DNA from 2 places in the Nocardiopsis sp. NPDC006832 genome. Region 2 is predicted to be linked to the other one. Evidence: predicted binding sites of a transcription regulator. Region 2 holds the regulator's gene; the other holds the start of a gene.
What was found. Region 2 encodes HrcA, which represses chaperone genes, less so after heat shock. Its sites were predicted from a motif close to TTGGCACTCTCNNNNNGAGAGTGCCAA; they were not measured.

Region 1 (7,605 bases), on a different contig from region 2:
GTCCGGCCGGGACCACCGCAAGATCCTCACCGTCGACGGCGAGATCGGCTTCGTCGGCGGGTTCAACATCGGCTCCACCTACGCGATGGAGTGGCGCGACACCCACCTGCGGGTGGCCGGCCCGGTGGTGTGGGAGCTGGAGAACGCCTTCGTCGACTTCTGGAACAGCAACAAGGCCGAGGGCGAACCCGAACTGGACGGGTTGGGCGAGGCCGAATGGGACCCCCACATCCGCGTCCATCGCAACGTTCCCGAACAGCTCATCTATCCGATCCGGGCGATGCTCCTGGAGGCGCTGGACCGTGCCAGGGATAGGGTCCTCTTCACCCAGGCGTACTTCATCCCCGACCAGGAGCTCGCGAACGCGCTCATCGATGCCGCCGGCCGGGGAGTGGACGTCAACGTCCTCGTCCCGGAGAACTCCAACCACGTCGTCGCGGACTGGTTGGCGCGCGGCCGCTACTCCGAACTGCTCCGCGGTGGGGTGCGGCTGTGGCTGTACCAGGGCACGATGGTGCACGCCAAGACCGCCACGGTGGACAGCCGGTGGAGCACCATCGGCACCGCCAACGTGGACCGGCTCAGCCTCATCGGCAACTACGAGATCAACGTGGAGCTCTTCGACGAGGGTGTGGCCAAGCACCTGGAGCGGGTCTTCGACGTCGACCTCACCAACGCCCGCGAGCTGACCGAGGAGGAGTGGCGAGGCCGCCCCATCATGGCCAAGTTCAGCGAGATCGTCCTGGCCCCGTGGCGTAGCTTTCTCTGAGGGCTCTCGGGGGCGTGGTGACCGGAGCAGGGAGGTTCCGCCGTGGGACCCGATTTCGACGCCCCCTCGCTCAAGGCCGCGCCGACTCACGTGGGATCACTCCTCGGGGGAGAACCGGGGGAACCTGCGCGGAAAGAACACCTCGGGCTCCGCGCGACGTGGCCGCGGTCCACCCCAGTGCTGGGGCCCCGGATGGGGATCCCTGCTGAGCGCGGACGCGATCGCCGAGGGCGACCCACCTCGTTGCCGCCCTCGTGACCGACCGTTCCCCCGCTCGGTGTCGCGTTCGGTCTCGTAGTCTCCGTTCGCCACCCGGCTCACCCCCGCTCGCCCTGGATCACGCGTGTCCGGCCTGGTCGGCCGGGTCTCCATGATCGAGGTCGGAGCCTCGGGAAGCCCGTCCCGACACGACGTGGCCGGACGATTCCGTCCAGAGTTCTCCCGAGAACGGGGCCTTCACGGAACCAAAGAGTCGGTGCCGAACGCGCTGTCCGCGATACTTGTGGGGACTTGACCGTCCGTGGGGGAAACCATGGGGGAGCGAAAAGGCGTGGGCACCATCCCCGATGGAGGACGGCGCCCACGCCTTGTGTGGCGGCCCCGGCAGGATTCGAACCTGCGGCACCCGCTTTAGGAGAGCGGTGCTCTATCCCCTGAGCTACGGAGCCATGATTTTGACGGAGGTTACCCCGTCGCGGGGTCAAGCCTAACCCAGGATGGGCGTGCATGGGATGTCGATTGATGTTCCTGCGGTGCCGCGGGAGCACGCTGTGTGCGTGGCGGAGTACGCTGACCTACGATTGGTTGTCCTGGTGACGGTGTGATGTTGTTCATGTCGCGTGTCGTGATTATGGCGGCTTGAGCGTTACGGTCACTGTGGGTTGATGGATGTGACCTCCATCGGTGACCCGATGACCAGGCCTTCCGCCGGGGGTCGAGTGGGACGCCCCGCAGGGGAGCGGCTCGCTGTCCGCGGCCGTGGCCGCCGGATGGAACTGCCCAGTGTGTCCGCATGTGGACATGTAGTACGTTGCCATGCGGCCACGAGTAGATGTTCGAGGAAAAGCAGCCGGAGGATCATTCGTGCCGTTCAATTCTGATTCGGCGCGGCGCAGGTTCCGCGTGTCGGGTGGCGGGGCGCTGTCCGCCCTGAGCCTGTCGCAGCGGGTCCGGATGACGCAGGCGCTGACGCTCGTTCTGGTCACCGCGCTGCTCGTCGTTCCCATGCCGCAAGCCGCACTGGCACCCGCTTCCGCAGAGGCCGACCTTGAGGACCTGAGGAACAACGCGGAAGAGGCGACTCAGGAGCTGGAGGACGCCACCGACGAGTACGTCGAGCGTCAAGAGGCCGTGGAGGCCGCTCAGGAGGATCTGGTCGGGACGCTCCACGACCTGCAGCAGATCGAGGTCGACCTCGGTGAGATGCGCGAACCGCTCGCCCAGCTGGCCAGCACCATGTACCAGCAGCCCGACGCGGGCGTACTCGGCATCCTCGCCACCGGTGACCTCGACGAGGACCTCCAGACCCAGTCCTACGCCGCCAAGCTGTCCGAGGACAACCAGGCGCTGATCCAGGACGCCACGGACCTGCGTGAGGAGCAGGTCGGGCTGGCGAGCGAGGCGCAGGAACTACAGACCTTCACCCAGCTTGAGCAGGCGGAACTCGCCGCCCAGGTGGATGATCTGCGCGCCCAGTCCGAGGAGAGCACCAACGCGCTCACCGACGAACTGGAGTCGCGTGGTCTGGACCCCGACACCTTCATGGCCGCCTCGGAGTGCGACGCCTCGGCGGGTTCCAAGGCGGACGGCTACCCCAACGGGCTGCTGCCGAAGGATTCCCTGTGTGAGATGTACGACGGACATTTCCTGAGAGCGGACGCCGCCAAGTCCTTCCTCGAACTCAACATGAAGCACGTCGAGCAGTACGGCGAGAACATCTGCATCACCAGCTCCTACCGTGACCTGCCCAACCAGCACCGTGTGTACGGCGAGGTGGCACCCGGTTTCGCGGCGGTCCCGGGCACGAGTAACCACGGTCTGGGGCAGGCGATCGACCTGGGCTGTGGCATCCAGAACTTCCGTTCCGAGAAATGGAACTGGATGGAGACCAACGGAGGCGACCACGGCTGGGTCCACCCGGCCTGGGCCAAGTCCAGTCCGTTCGAGCCCTGGCACTGGGAGTACGAGGGCTGATCGGCCCGTGAACCCGTAGGGCGGCCCCGCGGGGCCGCCCTTACGCGTGTGCGGGGACCCGTGTGGGTCAGGCCGTGCTCTCCGGGGTCGCGGCGATCTCCGGGGTGACCTCACCGGTGCAGTGGGCGCACCTACCGGCCCTCTTGTCGATGTCGGAGAAGCAGTGCGGGCACTCGCGGGTGGTCGCCTCCTCCGCCTTGATGAACTTCTCCATGAGCTTGCCGAGCGGCAACACCACGAGGAAGTACAGGATCGCCGCGGTCATCAGGAAGGAGATGAGGGCGTCGATGAAGGAGCCGTAGAGGAACCTGCTGCCGTTGATCTCGAAGTAGAGGTCGCCGAAGGTGGGAACACCCCCGAAGATGCCGAGCAGCGGGGTGATGAACCCTTCGGTGAACGCCGTGATGAGACTGGCGAAGACGGAGCCGATGACTACCGCGACGGCGAGCTGCACCAGGTTTCCCTGGAGCAGGAACTTCTTGAAGCCTTCCATGGGGTACTGCCCTACGTGTTCGGAGTTGTTCGGGAAGGCGCCGCGGCGCGGCGCCTCGAATAGCTTTCACCAGCTCCGGAGATGGGTCAACCACGGATGATGACGGACAGTCGCGAAACGGTCGCGTGCCCGGCCAGCACGCGGGCCTCCTCCGTGGTGGCGGCGATGAGGATCAGCGCACCGCCCTCACCGGTGGTGCCCTCCTCCGCCGGTACGTCGAGCACCGGACGGTCGCCGACCACCTCGATGGCGGGACCCGCGCGGGCGGGTGGGCCACCGAGTTCGTCCATGGCCCGGGCGGCCAGTACGTCGACCCTGCTGCCGGGGGAGAGAAGGGCCACCGCCCCGGGATCGGAGACTCGGACCGGCACCGCCACCATGTCGGGGCCGTAGGGGGCGGCGGGTGGGTCGCCCAGGCGGGCGTCGGTCAGAACCTCGCCCGCGCGCACGGGTGCGTTCGGAACGAGGCCGGTGGGTGGATCCTCGGGGGAGAGGGCGCCTTCGGGAAGCAGTCGGTCCGGCAGGGTCCGACCGGCGAGGTCGGCCTCGGTCACCGGCCCGGTGGCGTCCAGGTCGCGTGCGGCGACCAGTACTTCCGTGGAGGGTTCGGGAGGGGGTCGCAGGACCAAGACGGCGCCGATCGCCGCGCAGGCGGCCAGGAGGGCCGCCACGGCGCGTCGGTACCGGTCCAGGAGGCGCAGGAGCCCACGTCGGTGACGGTAGGGGGTGGTGGTCATGCCTTCAACGCTAGAACGGCGGAAGAGGGCCGGACCGGTTATCCACAGGCCGGATTCCCCTGATCCTCCCCGGGCCGTGGAAGACCACGGAACGCTCGGGCGGCTCCGGTCACCGACACGCGAAAGCGCCGCCGGAGGATCCCGGCGGCGCGGACAGGTCAACGGAGGGTGGGGCGGCTCAGCTCTTGCTCGTGCTCGCGGTGGTGGTGTTGCCGGTGCTCTTGCCGCCGGAGGAGTCGCCGCCGGAGGAGGCGCTCTTGGCGGTGGAGTCGCCGGACTTGGCCGAGTCTCCGGAGCCGGAGGGCTTGGAGTCCTTGCCCTCGGCGGAGCCCGAACCGGTCATGGCCGAGCTGTTGGAGGTGCTGGAGCTGCTGTCGGTGCGGTAGAAACCGGAGCCCTTGAAGACGATCCCCACGGCCGAGTACACCTTGCGCAGGCGCCCCTCGCACTCGGGGCAGACCGTCAGCGAGTCGTCGCTGAAGCTCTGCACGACCTCCATCTGGGCGTCGCACTCGGTGCACGCATACTGATACGTAGGCACTGTTCCGGGTCCTCCTTGCTGGCACTCTCACCCGTTGACTGCTAAATAGTACGCGTTCGCCGACCACGGCCGCGACCGCCCCTCATCCGGAGGGATCACCGATGGGGAGGGGCACCGAAAGCGACAACGTCGCGATGTGACCGCTTAATCCCCGGTCAGTCCTCGGCCGACCCCGACCCGGACCCTCTCCGGCCACGGCCCCAGTCGGGCCAGACCGTGGCGGCGGGGTCGAAGGCGTGCAGCCCGCCACCCGGAGTGACCACCGCGTCCACGGGCCGATCATGGGGCTCCGAGGGCAGCTCCACGACGAACTCCTCGTCGTGGACCACCGCGATCGCCGGGGTGTGCGGGCCCTTGTGCGCCAGGGCGCGGTCGTAGCAGCCCGCCCCTCGTCCCATGCGTACACCGTGGTGGTCCACCGCCAGGGCCGGACAGATCACCGCGTCGGCGCGGCCCAACACCTCGGGCCCGTAACGGTGCCCGGTGGGTTCCACCAGCCCGCGCCCGGACGGGGAGAGGGAGTCGGGGCCGTCGAAGGACGCCCAGTCCAGGGTGTGGTCGGGAAGGAAGATCGGTAGCAGGACGTACGTGCCGCGCTTCCACAGCGCGTGCACGAGCCTGCGGGTGTCGGGCTCACCGCCGACCGAGTAGTAACAGGCCACGGTTCCGCCCATCGCCAGCCAGGGCAGGTCCATCAGGGCGTCGCGGACCCTCGATCCCACCCGGTCGCGCTCCCGCGGTCCCCGCTTCCGACGCTCGGCGAGGAGACGCTCGCGCAGCGCGCGCTTGTCGGCCCGTTCGCGGCCGTTCGGATCACCCATGCGCCCCAGTGTGGCACCGCCGTCCCGGATGTCCCAGGGACGCTCGTACGTCGACCCGGGTGAACTCCGGGTGGCGTTTTCTCCGCCTCCTCCCGAAAGGACGGGGACTTCTCGTCGCCACGTCCGTGGACCGAGCACGAGAACGGCTCGCTCTGCCCTAAAGTGCCTGACCATGAGCGCCGACATCGACCAGACGCGTCCCTCGACCTCCTCCGTGACCAAGGCGGTCGTCCCCGCGGCGGGTCTGGGCACCCGCTTCCTGCCCGCGACCAAGGCCACTCCCAAGGAGATGCTGCCGATCGTGGACAAGCCCGCGATCCAGTACGTCGTGGAGGAGGCGGTGGAGTCGGGTCTCCACGACGTCCTCATGATCACCGGACGCAGTAAGCGTTCCATCGAGGACCACTTCGACCGCGCCTACGAGCTGGAGGTCGCCCTTGAGGCCAAGGGCGACGCGGAGCGGCTCCGTTCGGTCCGTGAGTCCAGCGACCTCGCCCAGGTCCACTACGTCCGCCAGGGTGAGCCCCGCGGGCTCGGGCACGCTGTGCTGTGCGCGGAGGCGCACGTGGGCGACAACCCCTTCGCCGTGCTGCTGGGCGACGACCTGATCGAGACCGCCGACCTGCTGCGACGCATGATCGAGGTGCGTCGCGAACACGGAGGCAGTGTCGTGGCGCTCATGGAGGTCGAGCCCGAACAGGTCTCCCTCTACGGTTGCGCCGCGGTGGAACCCACCGAGGAGGAGGACGTCGTCACGGTCACCGACCTGGTGGAGAAGCCCGCGCGGGAAGAGGCGCCGAGCCGTTGGGCGATCATCGGTCGCTACGTCTGCGACCCCGCGGTCTTCGAGGTCCTGCACCGCACCCCGCCGGGGCGCGGCGGTGAGATCCAGCTGACGGACGCCCTGCTCGAACTCACCCGCACCAAGCCCGAGGAGGGCGGTGGCGTACGCGGGGTCCTGCTGCGGGGACAGCGCTACGACACCGGCAACAAGGCCGACTACATCCGCACCGTGGTCGACTTCGCCTGCCGGCGCCCGGACCTGGCCGAGGAGCTCCTGCCCTGGCTGCGCGAGTTCGTCGACCGCCACGACCGCGCCGACCGGAGCTGACCCGCCCGGCGCGTCCCACCGGTGTCAGTGGTCACAATGGGGTGGGGGCGGACCACACGAGTGGACCGTTCCCAGCGCGCACCACGAACCGGAGGGACCCCATGAAGAGCGTCGAACAGCACGTCTCCGATCTGCTGGCGCTGGTCGCCGTGCCCGAGGCGACGGAGCTCGACCTGCTCCGGGCCCACGGGACGGTACTCGCCGAACCGGTGGTCTCCGAGGTGTCCCTGCCGGGCTTCGACAACTCCTCGATGGACGGTTACGCCGTCCACTCCGGCGACCTGGAACACGCCTCGCCCGGCTCCCCGGTCAGACTGCCGGTGGTGGCCGACATCCCGGCGGGCGACCCGTCCCCGAGCGCGATCCGCCCCGGCCTGTGCGCGCGCATCATGACCGGCGCACCCATGCCCACGGGCGCCGACGCGGTCGTCCCGGTCGAGTGGACCGACGGTGGGAGCGTGGAGGTCCTCGTCGAGCGTCCGGCCACGCCCGGGGGGTTCGTGCGCAGGAGCGGAGAGGACGTCGAGGCGGGCGCGCGTGTGCTGAACGCCGGGACCCTCATCGGGGCGGGGGAGATGGGTGTGCTCGCCGCGGTCGGCCGCCGGACCGTCCCGGCCGTCCCCCGGCCCAGGGTCGTGGTCCTCTCCACCGGTGAGGAACTGGTCGAACCCGGGCGCCCGCTCGGCCCCGGCCAGATCTACGAGTCGAACAGCTACATGATCGCGGCCGCGGCGAAGGAGGCCGGGGGCGAGGCGCACCGCCACGGCTTCGTCGGCGACGACCCGGTCAGCGTTCGTGACGCCCTGGAGGGGCTGCTGCTGCGCGCCGACATCGTCGTCACCACCGGTGGCGTCAGCATGGGCGCCTACGACGTGGTCAAGGAGGTGCTCGGCAGGCAGGGGACCGTCGAGTTCACCTCGGTGGCGATGCAGCCCGGCAA
Region 2 (7,605 bases):
CCGAGGGACTCAATCTGATCCGTGAGCGCACCGAACGCCGCCGTGGCGCGCTCTGGCTCGGTCTTCCCTGGCTACGCCCCGTCGCCGCGGTGGCGGGGGCCGTACTCATCGCCGGTTCGGTGATCATGTCGAACCCCCAAGTGCGCGACCAGGTGATGGAGATCGTGCCCGCCGGGGCGGACCGCGAGGACACCCCTCCCGCCGCCGGTGAGGAGCAGGGCGGTGACGCGTCCGCTTCGTCCACCGCGAGCGACTCCGCGACCGGGACCAGCCACCCCACCGAGAAGCCCGAGGAGGGTTCCGAGGCCTCCCCCTCTCCGGAGGACGAGGAGGACACGGAGGAGGAGGGCGTGGAGTCCACCTCCAGCTGCCCGCCCAAGGACGAGGTCACGCCCACGGCGACCGACTCCGAGCGGGACAAGGAGGAGCGGGACGCGGCTTCGGCCGATCCCGAGTGCGACCCGGAACAGGAGCCGACCGAGGAACCGACCGGTCCCGGCACGGACCCCGGCACCGCCCCGGAGGACGACCCCGAGGACGACGAGTCCCCCGGTGGCGGCACCCCCGGTAACGGGAACAACGGCGGCGGCGGTACCGAGGACGAGCTTCCCAGCGCCCAGTGACCCGGGTGGCATGAGGACTCCGGTGGTGTGACACCGAGAAAACGAGGAGGACCCGCGCCTACGGCGCGGGTCCTCCTCGTTTCGTTCTACCAGCGCCCGGTTCGGGCCTGGAGCAGTGACAGGGCCGCCACCCCCGCGGTGGAGGTGCGCAGGACCGAATCGCCCAGCAGCGCCCGGACGGCACCCGCCTCGTCGAACGCGGCGAGCTCCGCTTCGGACACTCCGCCCTCGGGCCCCACCACAAGTACGACCTCGGTGACGGAGTCCGGCAGCGGCAGTCGGGACAACCGTTCGGTCGCGTCCTCGTGCAGGACCACCGACAGGTCGGCCTCGGCCAGCAGCGCCGCCGCGCCCTTGCGGTCGACGGGTTCGGTGACCTCGGGCAGGCGCGCCCTGCGGGCCTGTTTGCCGGCCTCCCGGGCCACGGCCCGCCACTTGGCGAGGGCTTTGGCGCCCCGGTCGCCCTTCCACTGGGTGACGCACCGTTCCGCGGCCCAGGGAACGATGGTGTCGACCCCGACCTCGGTCATCGTCTCCACCGCGAGCTCCCCCCGGTCCCGTTTGGGCAGGGCCTGGAGCACGGTCAGACGGGGACGCGGCTCGGGTTCGTCGAGGCGTTCGAGAACCCGGCACAGGAGGGCTTCCTTGCCGAGGACCTCCACCACCTCGCACCGCGCCCGCGAGCCGAGACCGTCGGAGAGATCAACGGTCTCGCCCTCACGGACGCGTCGGACCGCGGCGGCGTGCCGCCCCTCGGGCCCGTCGAGCCGGATCCGGTCGGCGGCCAGGGCCGCGGTGTCGACCAGGAATACCGGTGGGGTCACTTGCCGGCGCCGAAGGCGTCACGGATCTTGGAGAAGAACCCGCCGTGGCCAGGGCTGAACCGGCCCGGGTTCTGGTCCTCCCCGCGCAGTTCGGCGAACTTGCGCAGCAGGACCTCCTGCTCCTCGTCGAGCTTGCTCGGCGTCTCCACGTCCACCCGGATGCGCAGGTCGCCCCGTCCACCACCGTCGAGGTGGCTGACGCCCTTGCCGGGAAGGGTGATGACGTGTCCGGAGTTGGTACCCGGGCGCAGGTCGATGTTCTCTGTGCCGTCGAGGGTGTCGAAGGCGAAGGAGGCGCCCAGCGCGGCCGCGGTCATCGGCACGGCGATGGTGCAGTGCAGGTCGTCACCGTGACGCTCGAAGGTCGGGTGCGACTTCTGGACGATCTCCAGGATGATGTCGCCGCGCGGTCCGCCGTTGGGGCCGACCTCGCCCTCTCCCGCGAGCTGGATGCGGGTGCCGTCGTCGACACCGGCGGGGATCTTGACGGTGCGGGTGACCTTCTCGCGGACCCGCCCCTCACCGGCGCAGTCACCGCAGGGGTTGGTGATGACCGAGCCCTGGCCCGAGCACTGCGGGCAAGGGCGCGAGGTCATGACCTGGCCCAGGAAGGAGCGCGTGACCTGGGATACCTCACCCTGGCCATGGCACATGTCGCAGGTGGTTCGCTGTGAACCGGCCGCCGTCCCCTCACCCTGGCAGGTGTCGCACAGGATGGCGGTGGGGAAGGTGATCTCCTTGCTGACGCCGAACGCGGTCTCGACCAGGTCCAGCTCGATGCGGATCTTGATGCTGCGTCCGCGCCGGACCCGCTCGCGCGGGCCCCGCCCACCGGGCTGGCCGCCGCCGAAGAAGGCGTTCATTATGTCGTCGAAGGCGAAGCCGCCCGCGCCACCGAAGCCGCCGGCGCCGCCACCGCCTCCGCCACCCGGGGCGAAGGGGTCGTGACCCATGTCGAACATCCGACGCTTGTTCTCGTCGGAGAGGACCTCGTAGGCCTGGGTCACCTCTTTGAAGCGATCCTGGGTCGCCGGGTCGGGGTTGACGTCCGGATGCAGCTCGCGCGCGAGCCGCCTGTACGCCTTCTTGATCTCGTCCTTGGACGCGTCGCGACGCACCCCGAGAACCTGGTAATAGTCTCTGGCCACTGAGTTACTGTCCTGCCAAAATCTGTCCGACATACCGAGCCACCGCACGGACGGCGCCCATCGTCCCCGGGTAGTCCATCCGGGTGGGTCCCACCACACCGATCTTGGCCAGCGACTGGTTTCCCACACCGTAGTCGGCCGAAACGATGGAGGTGGATCGAAGGCCCTCGTGGAAGTTCTCGGCGCCGATGCGCACCGTGAGCATCGAGGGGTCCTTCGCCTCACCCAGCAAACGGATGAGGACCATGTTCTCTTCCAGTGCTTCGAGCACGTCCCGCAGACTCGCCGCGAAGTCGACCGCGGCGAGGTTGGCGGTTCCCGCCAGTACGATCTTCTCCTCGTGTCGTTCGACGAGGCTCTCCAGCAGGACCGAGAGGACGGCGACCGCCACGGGCCGGTCCTCCGGGGCAACCTGCGCGGGGAGGTCGTCCACCGCGTCCGGTACGTCACCGAGGTGCTTCCCGGATATGGCGCGGTTGAGCATGTTGCGCAGATCGTCGACCACCTTCTCGTCGACGACGCCCAGACCGTCGATGACGCGCTGTTCGACCCGTCCGGTGTTGGTGATGACGACCATCATGATGCGTTGGCCGCCCAGGGGTACGAGTTCCACGTGCTGCACCGACGAACGGGTCAGCGACGGGTATTGGACGATCGCGACCTGACGGGTGAGCTGCGCGAGCAACCGCACCGTGCGGGCGACGATCTCGTCGAGGTCCACGGCACCGCCGAGGAAGGACTCGATGGCGCGGCGTTCGGCGGCCGAGAGCGGCTTGACCGAGGAGAGCCGGTCCACGAACAGGCGGTATCCCTTGTCCGTGGGCACTCGCCCCGCGCTGGTGTGCGGCTGGGCTATGTACCCGTCCTCCTCCAGCGCGACCATGTCGTTGCGGATGGTCGCCGGGGAGACACCGAGCGGGTGTCGGTCGGCCAACGACCTGGAACCGACGGGCTCGTTGGTGTTGACGAAATCCTCGACGACGGCACGCAGGACCGCGAGCTTGCGCTCATCCAGCAACTCGCCACCTCCTGGCACTCCGTGGTCCTCAGTGCTAATTCTATGCCCGACCGCAAACGCGTGTGGGTACCCGCCGGTAGTAACACGGGAGCGAGGCCGTCTTCTTCCCGACGGATCGGCGACGTGCGCCACCCGACCACGCGGTTCCTGAGCCTGTCACCAGTACACTGCGGCACCGTGGTTACCAATGGAACCGGCCGTTACGGCCGCGACGTTCTGGCCGGAGACCGGCGACTCCCCAAGAAGGGCACGGTGCCCGAGAACCCACTCGACCACGACCTGGTGGTCGAGGACGCCGACGAGACGTTCTGTGGGGCGGTGGTGGCCTGGGACAAGGCCACGGTGACCCTGGAGGACCGTGACGGTGGTCGCCGGGTGTTCGAGTTGGCACCCGCCGCGTTCCTGGTGGACGGGAGACCGGTGACGCTGGTGCGCCCCACCGCGAAGCCGAAGGGCCCGCTGCGCAGCGCCTCGGGATCGATCGCGGTGACCGGCGCGCGGGCGCGTACCGCGCGGGAGAGCCGTATCTACGTCGAGGGCGCGCACGACGCCGAGCTCGTGGAGAAGGTGTGGGGTCACGACCTGCGGGTGGAGGGCGTGGCCGTGGAGTTCTTGGAGGGTGTGGACGACCTGCCCGCGGTGGTGGCGGAGTTCGCCCCCGGGCCGGGGCGCCGGTTGGGTGTGCTGGTGGACCACCTGGTGCCCGGGTCCAAGGAGAGTCGTATCGCCGAGCGGGTGCGCGGCGAGGACGTGCTGGTGGTCGGGCACCCGTATGTGGACGTGTGGCAGGCGGTCCGGCCGGGCGCGGTCGGGATCGGGGCCTGGCCGCGGGTGCCGCGTGGACTCCCGTGGAAGGAGGGGGTCGTGGACGCCCTGGGGTGGCGGATGGAGACGGGTGAGGCATGGCGCCGCATCCTGGGGTCGGTGCGCGGCTATGGTGACCTCGAACCCTCCCTGTTGGGACGTGTCGAGGAGCTCATCGACTTCGTCACGGGCCCCCATCCCCTGGAAGACTAGGCTTGCGGGACCACCGGCCCCACCATTCGGGCACGTCCGATCAGCATCCCCGACAGCGGATCCAAGGAAGACCATGAGCGAGACTCCGTCGAATCCCCCGTCCCCGGACGAGCCGCAGGGGCAGCAACGGCCTCCGCTGCCGCCACAGGCGCCGCAGGCGCCCCCACAGCAGGGCGGGCCGGGGTACGGGCGGACGCCCGGGCCGCATCCGCAGCAGCCCCCGGGCGCCCGGCCCGGTCCCGGTCCCGGTCCCGGTCAGCAGTATCCGCCTCAGCAGCCGCAGCAGCAGGCCCAGATGCCGCAGCAGTACGCGCAGCGGCCACCCCAGCAGGGACAGCCGGGTTTCGCCCCGCCCGCATCCGCGCGACCCGCCGACCACGGGCAGCAGTACGCGCAGCAGCCGCAGGCGCCACAGCAGGGGTTCGCCCAGCAGCCCCCGCAGCCCCAGCAGGTTCCCGGGCAGCAGCCCTACGTTCAGCAGGGGTACGCGCGGCAGCCCCAGCGGTCGAGCGGCGACGATGGCATCCTGGTCGCGATGTCGGCGCACCTGACCGGCTTCATGATCGCCTTCCTCGGCTGGATCCCGCCGCTGGCCATCTACTTCGCCAAGCGCAACACGTCGCCGTTCGTGCGGCACCACGCCGCCGAGGCCGCGAACTTCCAGATCACGATGCTGATCCCTTACGTGTTCGCGGGGGTTCTGTACGTTGGTCTGGGTATCTTCTTCGGGAACCTGGCGTGGATCGGTTCCCTTCTCATCGCCCTCGTATGGATCCTTTCCATCGTCTTCGGCGTCCTAGGGGCCTCAGGCGCGAACAAGGGGGCGTGGTACCGCTACCCGTTCAGCATCCGACTTCTCAAGTAGATACAGCTCTCGCACCGACAAGGAAACCGAGCCATGTCCTACCCCAACGGCCCATCTCCGGAGGATCCGTACTCCCAGCAGGGCGGCCAACCCGGTCAGCCCTCGGGCGGCTATCCCGCGCCCGACCAGGGCGGAGGATACCCGCCCCCGCCGCCCGGTCAGCCCGGCTATGGTCAGAGCGGCCCGCAGCAGCCCGGATATGACCAGGGTGGCCACCCGCAGCAGCCCGGCTACGGCCAGGGCGGTTACCCGCCGCCTCCCGGCTACGACCAGGGTGGTTACGCGCAGCAGGGCCAGTACGGCGGCTACGCCCCGCACCCCGGCATGCAGGGGTCCTCGGCGACCACCGGTCAGCCCAACCAGGACGAGCGCACCATGGGTCTGCTCAGTCACCTGAGCGGCATCCTGCTCAGCTTCCTCGGCCCGCTGATCTTCTTCCTGATCAAGAAGGACGAGTCCCCGTTCGTTCGCGACCAGGCCGCTCAGGCGCTGAACTTCCAGTTCATCCTGTTGATCGGCTACCTGATCTCGGCGGTGCTGTACATCATCTTCATCGGGGCCATCCTGCAGCTGGCCGTGTGGGTGTGCGCGGTCGTCTTCGGCATCCTCGGCGGCATCGCGGCCAACAAGGGCGAGTGGTACCGCTACCCGTTCAACGTCAGCTGGGTGAAGTAGTCTCCGGCCACGACCGGGGCTCGGCTTCGGCCGGGCCCCTTCGTCGTGTCCGGGTCGCGCGTTCGCCGGCGCGACTCAGGTGAGGTCGCGCACGACCGCGTCGGCGAGCAGACGGCCTCGGCGGGTCAGGGCGGCGTATCCGCGGGCGTGGGCTCCGGGTTCCAGCAGCCCCTCCCCCACCAGGCGTTCGGCGGTGGTCAGACCGGAGGCGTCGAGCAGCTCCAGGGGGCAGCCCTGTTCCATCCGTAGTTCGAGCAGGACGCGTTCGAAGCGGCGTTCGTCCTCGGTGAGGATCTCCCTGGCCTGTGCCGGCGTCTCCCGGGCGGCCAGGCGCGCGGCGTAGGCGGCCGGGTGCTTGACGTTCCACCAGCGGGTTCCACCGACGTGGCTGTGCGCGCCGGGGCCCACGCCCCACCAGTGCCCACCGGTCCAGTACAGCGAGTTGTGCGCGCTGCGGCCCTCGGGCGCGCGTGCCCAGTTGGAAACCTCGTAGGGGGTGTATCCGGCGGCGGCCAGGGCCTGGTCGGCCATGAGGTAGCGGTCGGCCATGGTGTCGTCGTCGGGTTCGGTGAGTTCGCCGCGGCGCACCCGGGCGGCCAGCCGGGTGCCCTCCTCGACGATGAGCGAGTAGGCGGAGACGTGATCGGGGCCCGCGCCGATCGCGGCCTCCAAGGACCTCGCCCAGTCGTCGTCGCTCTCACTCGGGGTGCCATAGATCAGGTCGAGGTTGACGTGCTCGAACCCGGCCTCACGTGCCCAGGCCACGCACTGTTCGGGCCGTCCGGGCGTGTGGCCTCGCTCCAGGACGCGCAGGACGTGCGGGCGGGCGCTCTGCATACCGAAGGAGACCCGGCTGAAGCCGGCCTCGCGTAGGCGGCGCAGGTAGTCGAGGGTGACCGTCTCCGGGTTGGCCTCGGTGGTGACCTCGACGTCGGGGGTGAGACCGAAGCGGTCCCTGATGGCGGCCAGCACGCTCCCCAGGTCCTCGGCGGGCAGCAGGGTGGGCGTGCCGCCTCCGATGAACACGGTGCTCACCGGGGGGCGCTCGCCGGTCAGGACCTTGTCGGCGAGGTCGATCTCGGCGATGGCCTGTTCGGCGTAGGTCTCGCGGGAGGAGGTGGCGGTGCCGTCCCGGGAGACGAGTTCCTCGGCGGTGTAGGTGTTGAAGTCGCAGTAGCCACATCGGGTGACGCAGAAGGGCACGTGGACGTAGAACCCGAGGGGCCGGTCGCCGAGTTCGGCGAGGGAGTGCGCGGGAAGCTCCCCGGTGCGGGGCACCGGTTCGCCGTCGAGGGCTACGGAAGGCATGTTCCCAGTGTCGCCGACGGGGCGGGGTGGGCGGGCACGGTCGCGGCCCGGCTGTGGCGGAGAGCTCGCGACATCGAGAGCTCGGACACATACCGACCGGTCGCGGACGTGCGCGGGGGCGGTGATC

Region 1: the regulator HrcA is predicted to act here: its motif matches at 4,752-4,778, upstream of ABZ717_RS07470 (FmdB family zinc ribbon protein).

The regions. Positions count from the first base shown of each region.
Region 1 is NZ_JBEYLC010000010.1:57,890-65,494, forward strand. Features, by position in the region: gene ABZ717_RS07440 (phospholipase D-like domain-containing protein) at 1-769, shown strand, start outside; gene ABZ717_RS07445 (calcium-binding protein) at 866-1,081, opposite strand; tRNA gene ABZ717_RS07450 (tRNA-Arg) at 1,362-1,437, opposite strand; gene ABZ717_RS07455 (D-alanyl-D-alanine carboxypeptidase family protein) at 1,853-2,962, shown strand; gene ABZ717_RS07460 (MscL family protein) at 3,030-3,455, opposite strand; gene ABZ717_RS07465 (SAF domain-containing protein) at 3,542-4,192, opposite strand; gene ABZ717_RS07470 (FmdB family zinc ribbon protein) at 4,371-4,733, opposite strand; gene ABZ717_RS07475 (5-formyltetrahydrofolate cyclo-ligase) at 4,889-5,554, opposite strand; gene galU (UTP--glucose-1-phosphate uridylyltransferase GalU) at 5,727-6,665, shown strand; gene glp (gephyrin-like molybdotransferase Glp) at 6,767-7,605, shown strand, end outside.
Region 2 is NZ_JBEYLC010000040.1:15,325-22,929, forward strand. Features, by position in the region: gene ABZ717_RS18745 (hypothetical protein) at 1-623, shown strand, start outside; gene ABZ717_RS18750 (16S rRNA (uracil(1498)-N(3))-methyltransferase) at 710-1,447, opposite strand; gene dnaJ (molecular chaperone DnaJ) at 1,444-2,595, opposite strand; gene hrcA (heat-inducible transcriptional repressor HrcA) at 2,600-3,613, opposite strand; gene ABZ717_RS18765 (DUF3097 domain-containing protein) at 3,791-4,630, shown strand; gene ABZ717_RS18770 (hypothetical protein) at 4,671-5,177, opposite strand; gene ABZ717_RS18775 (DUF4870 domain-containing protein) at 5,166-5,495, shown strand; gene ABZ717_RS18780 (DUF4870 domain-containing protein) at 5,529-6,170, shown strand; gene hemW (radical SAM family heme chaperone HemW) at 6,246-7,478, opposite strand.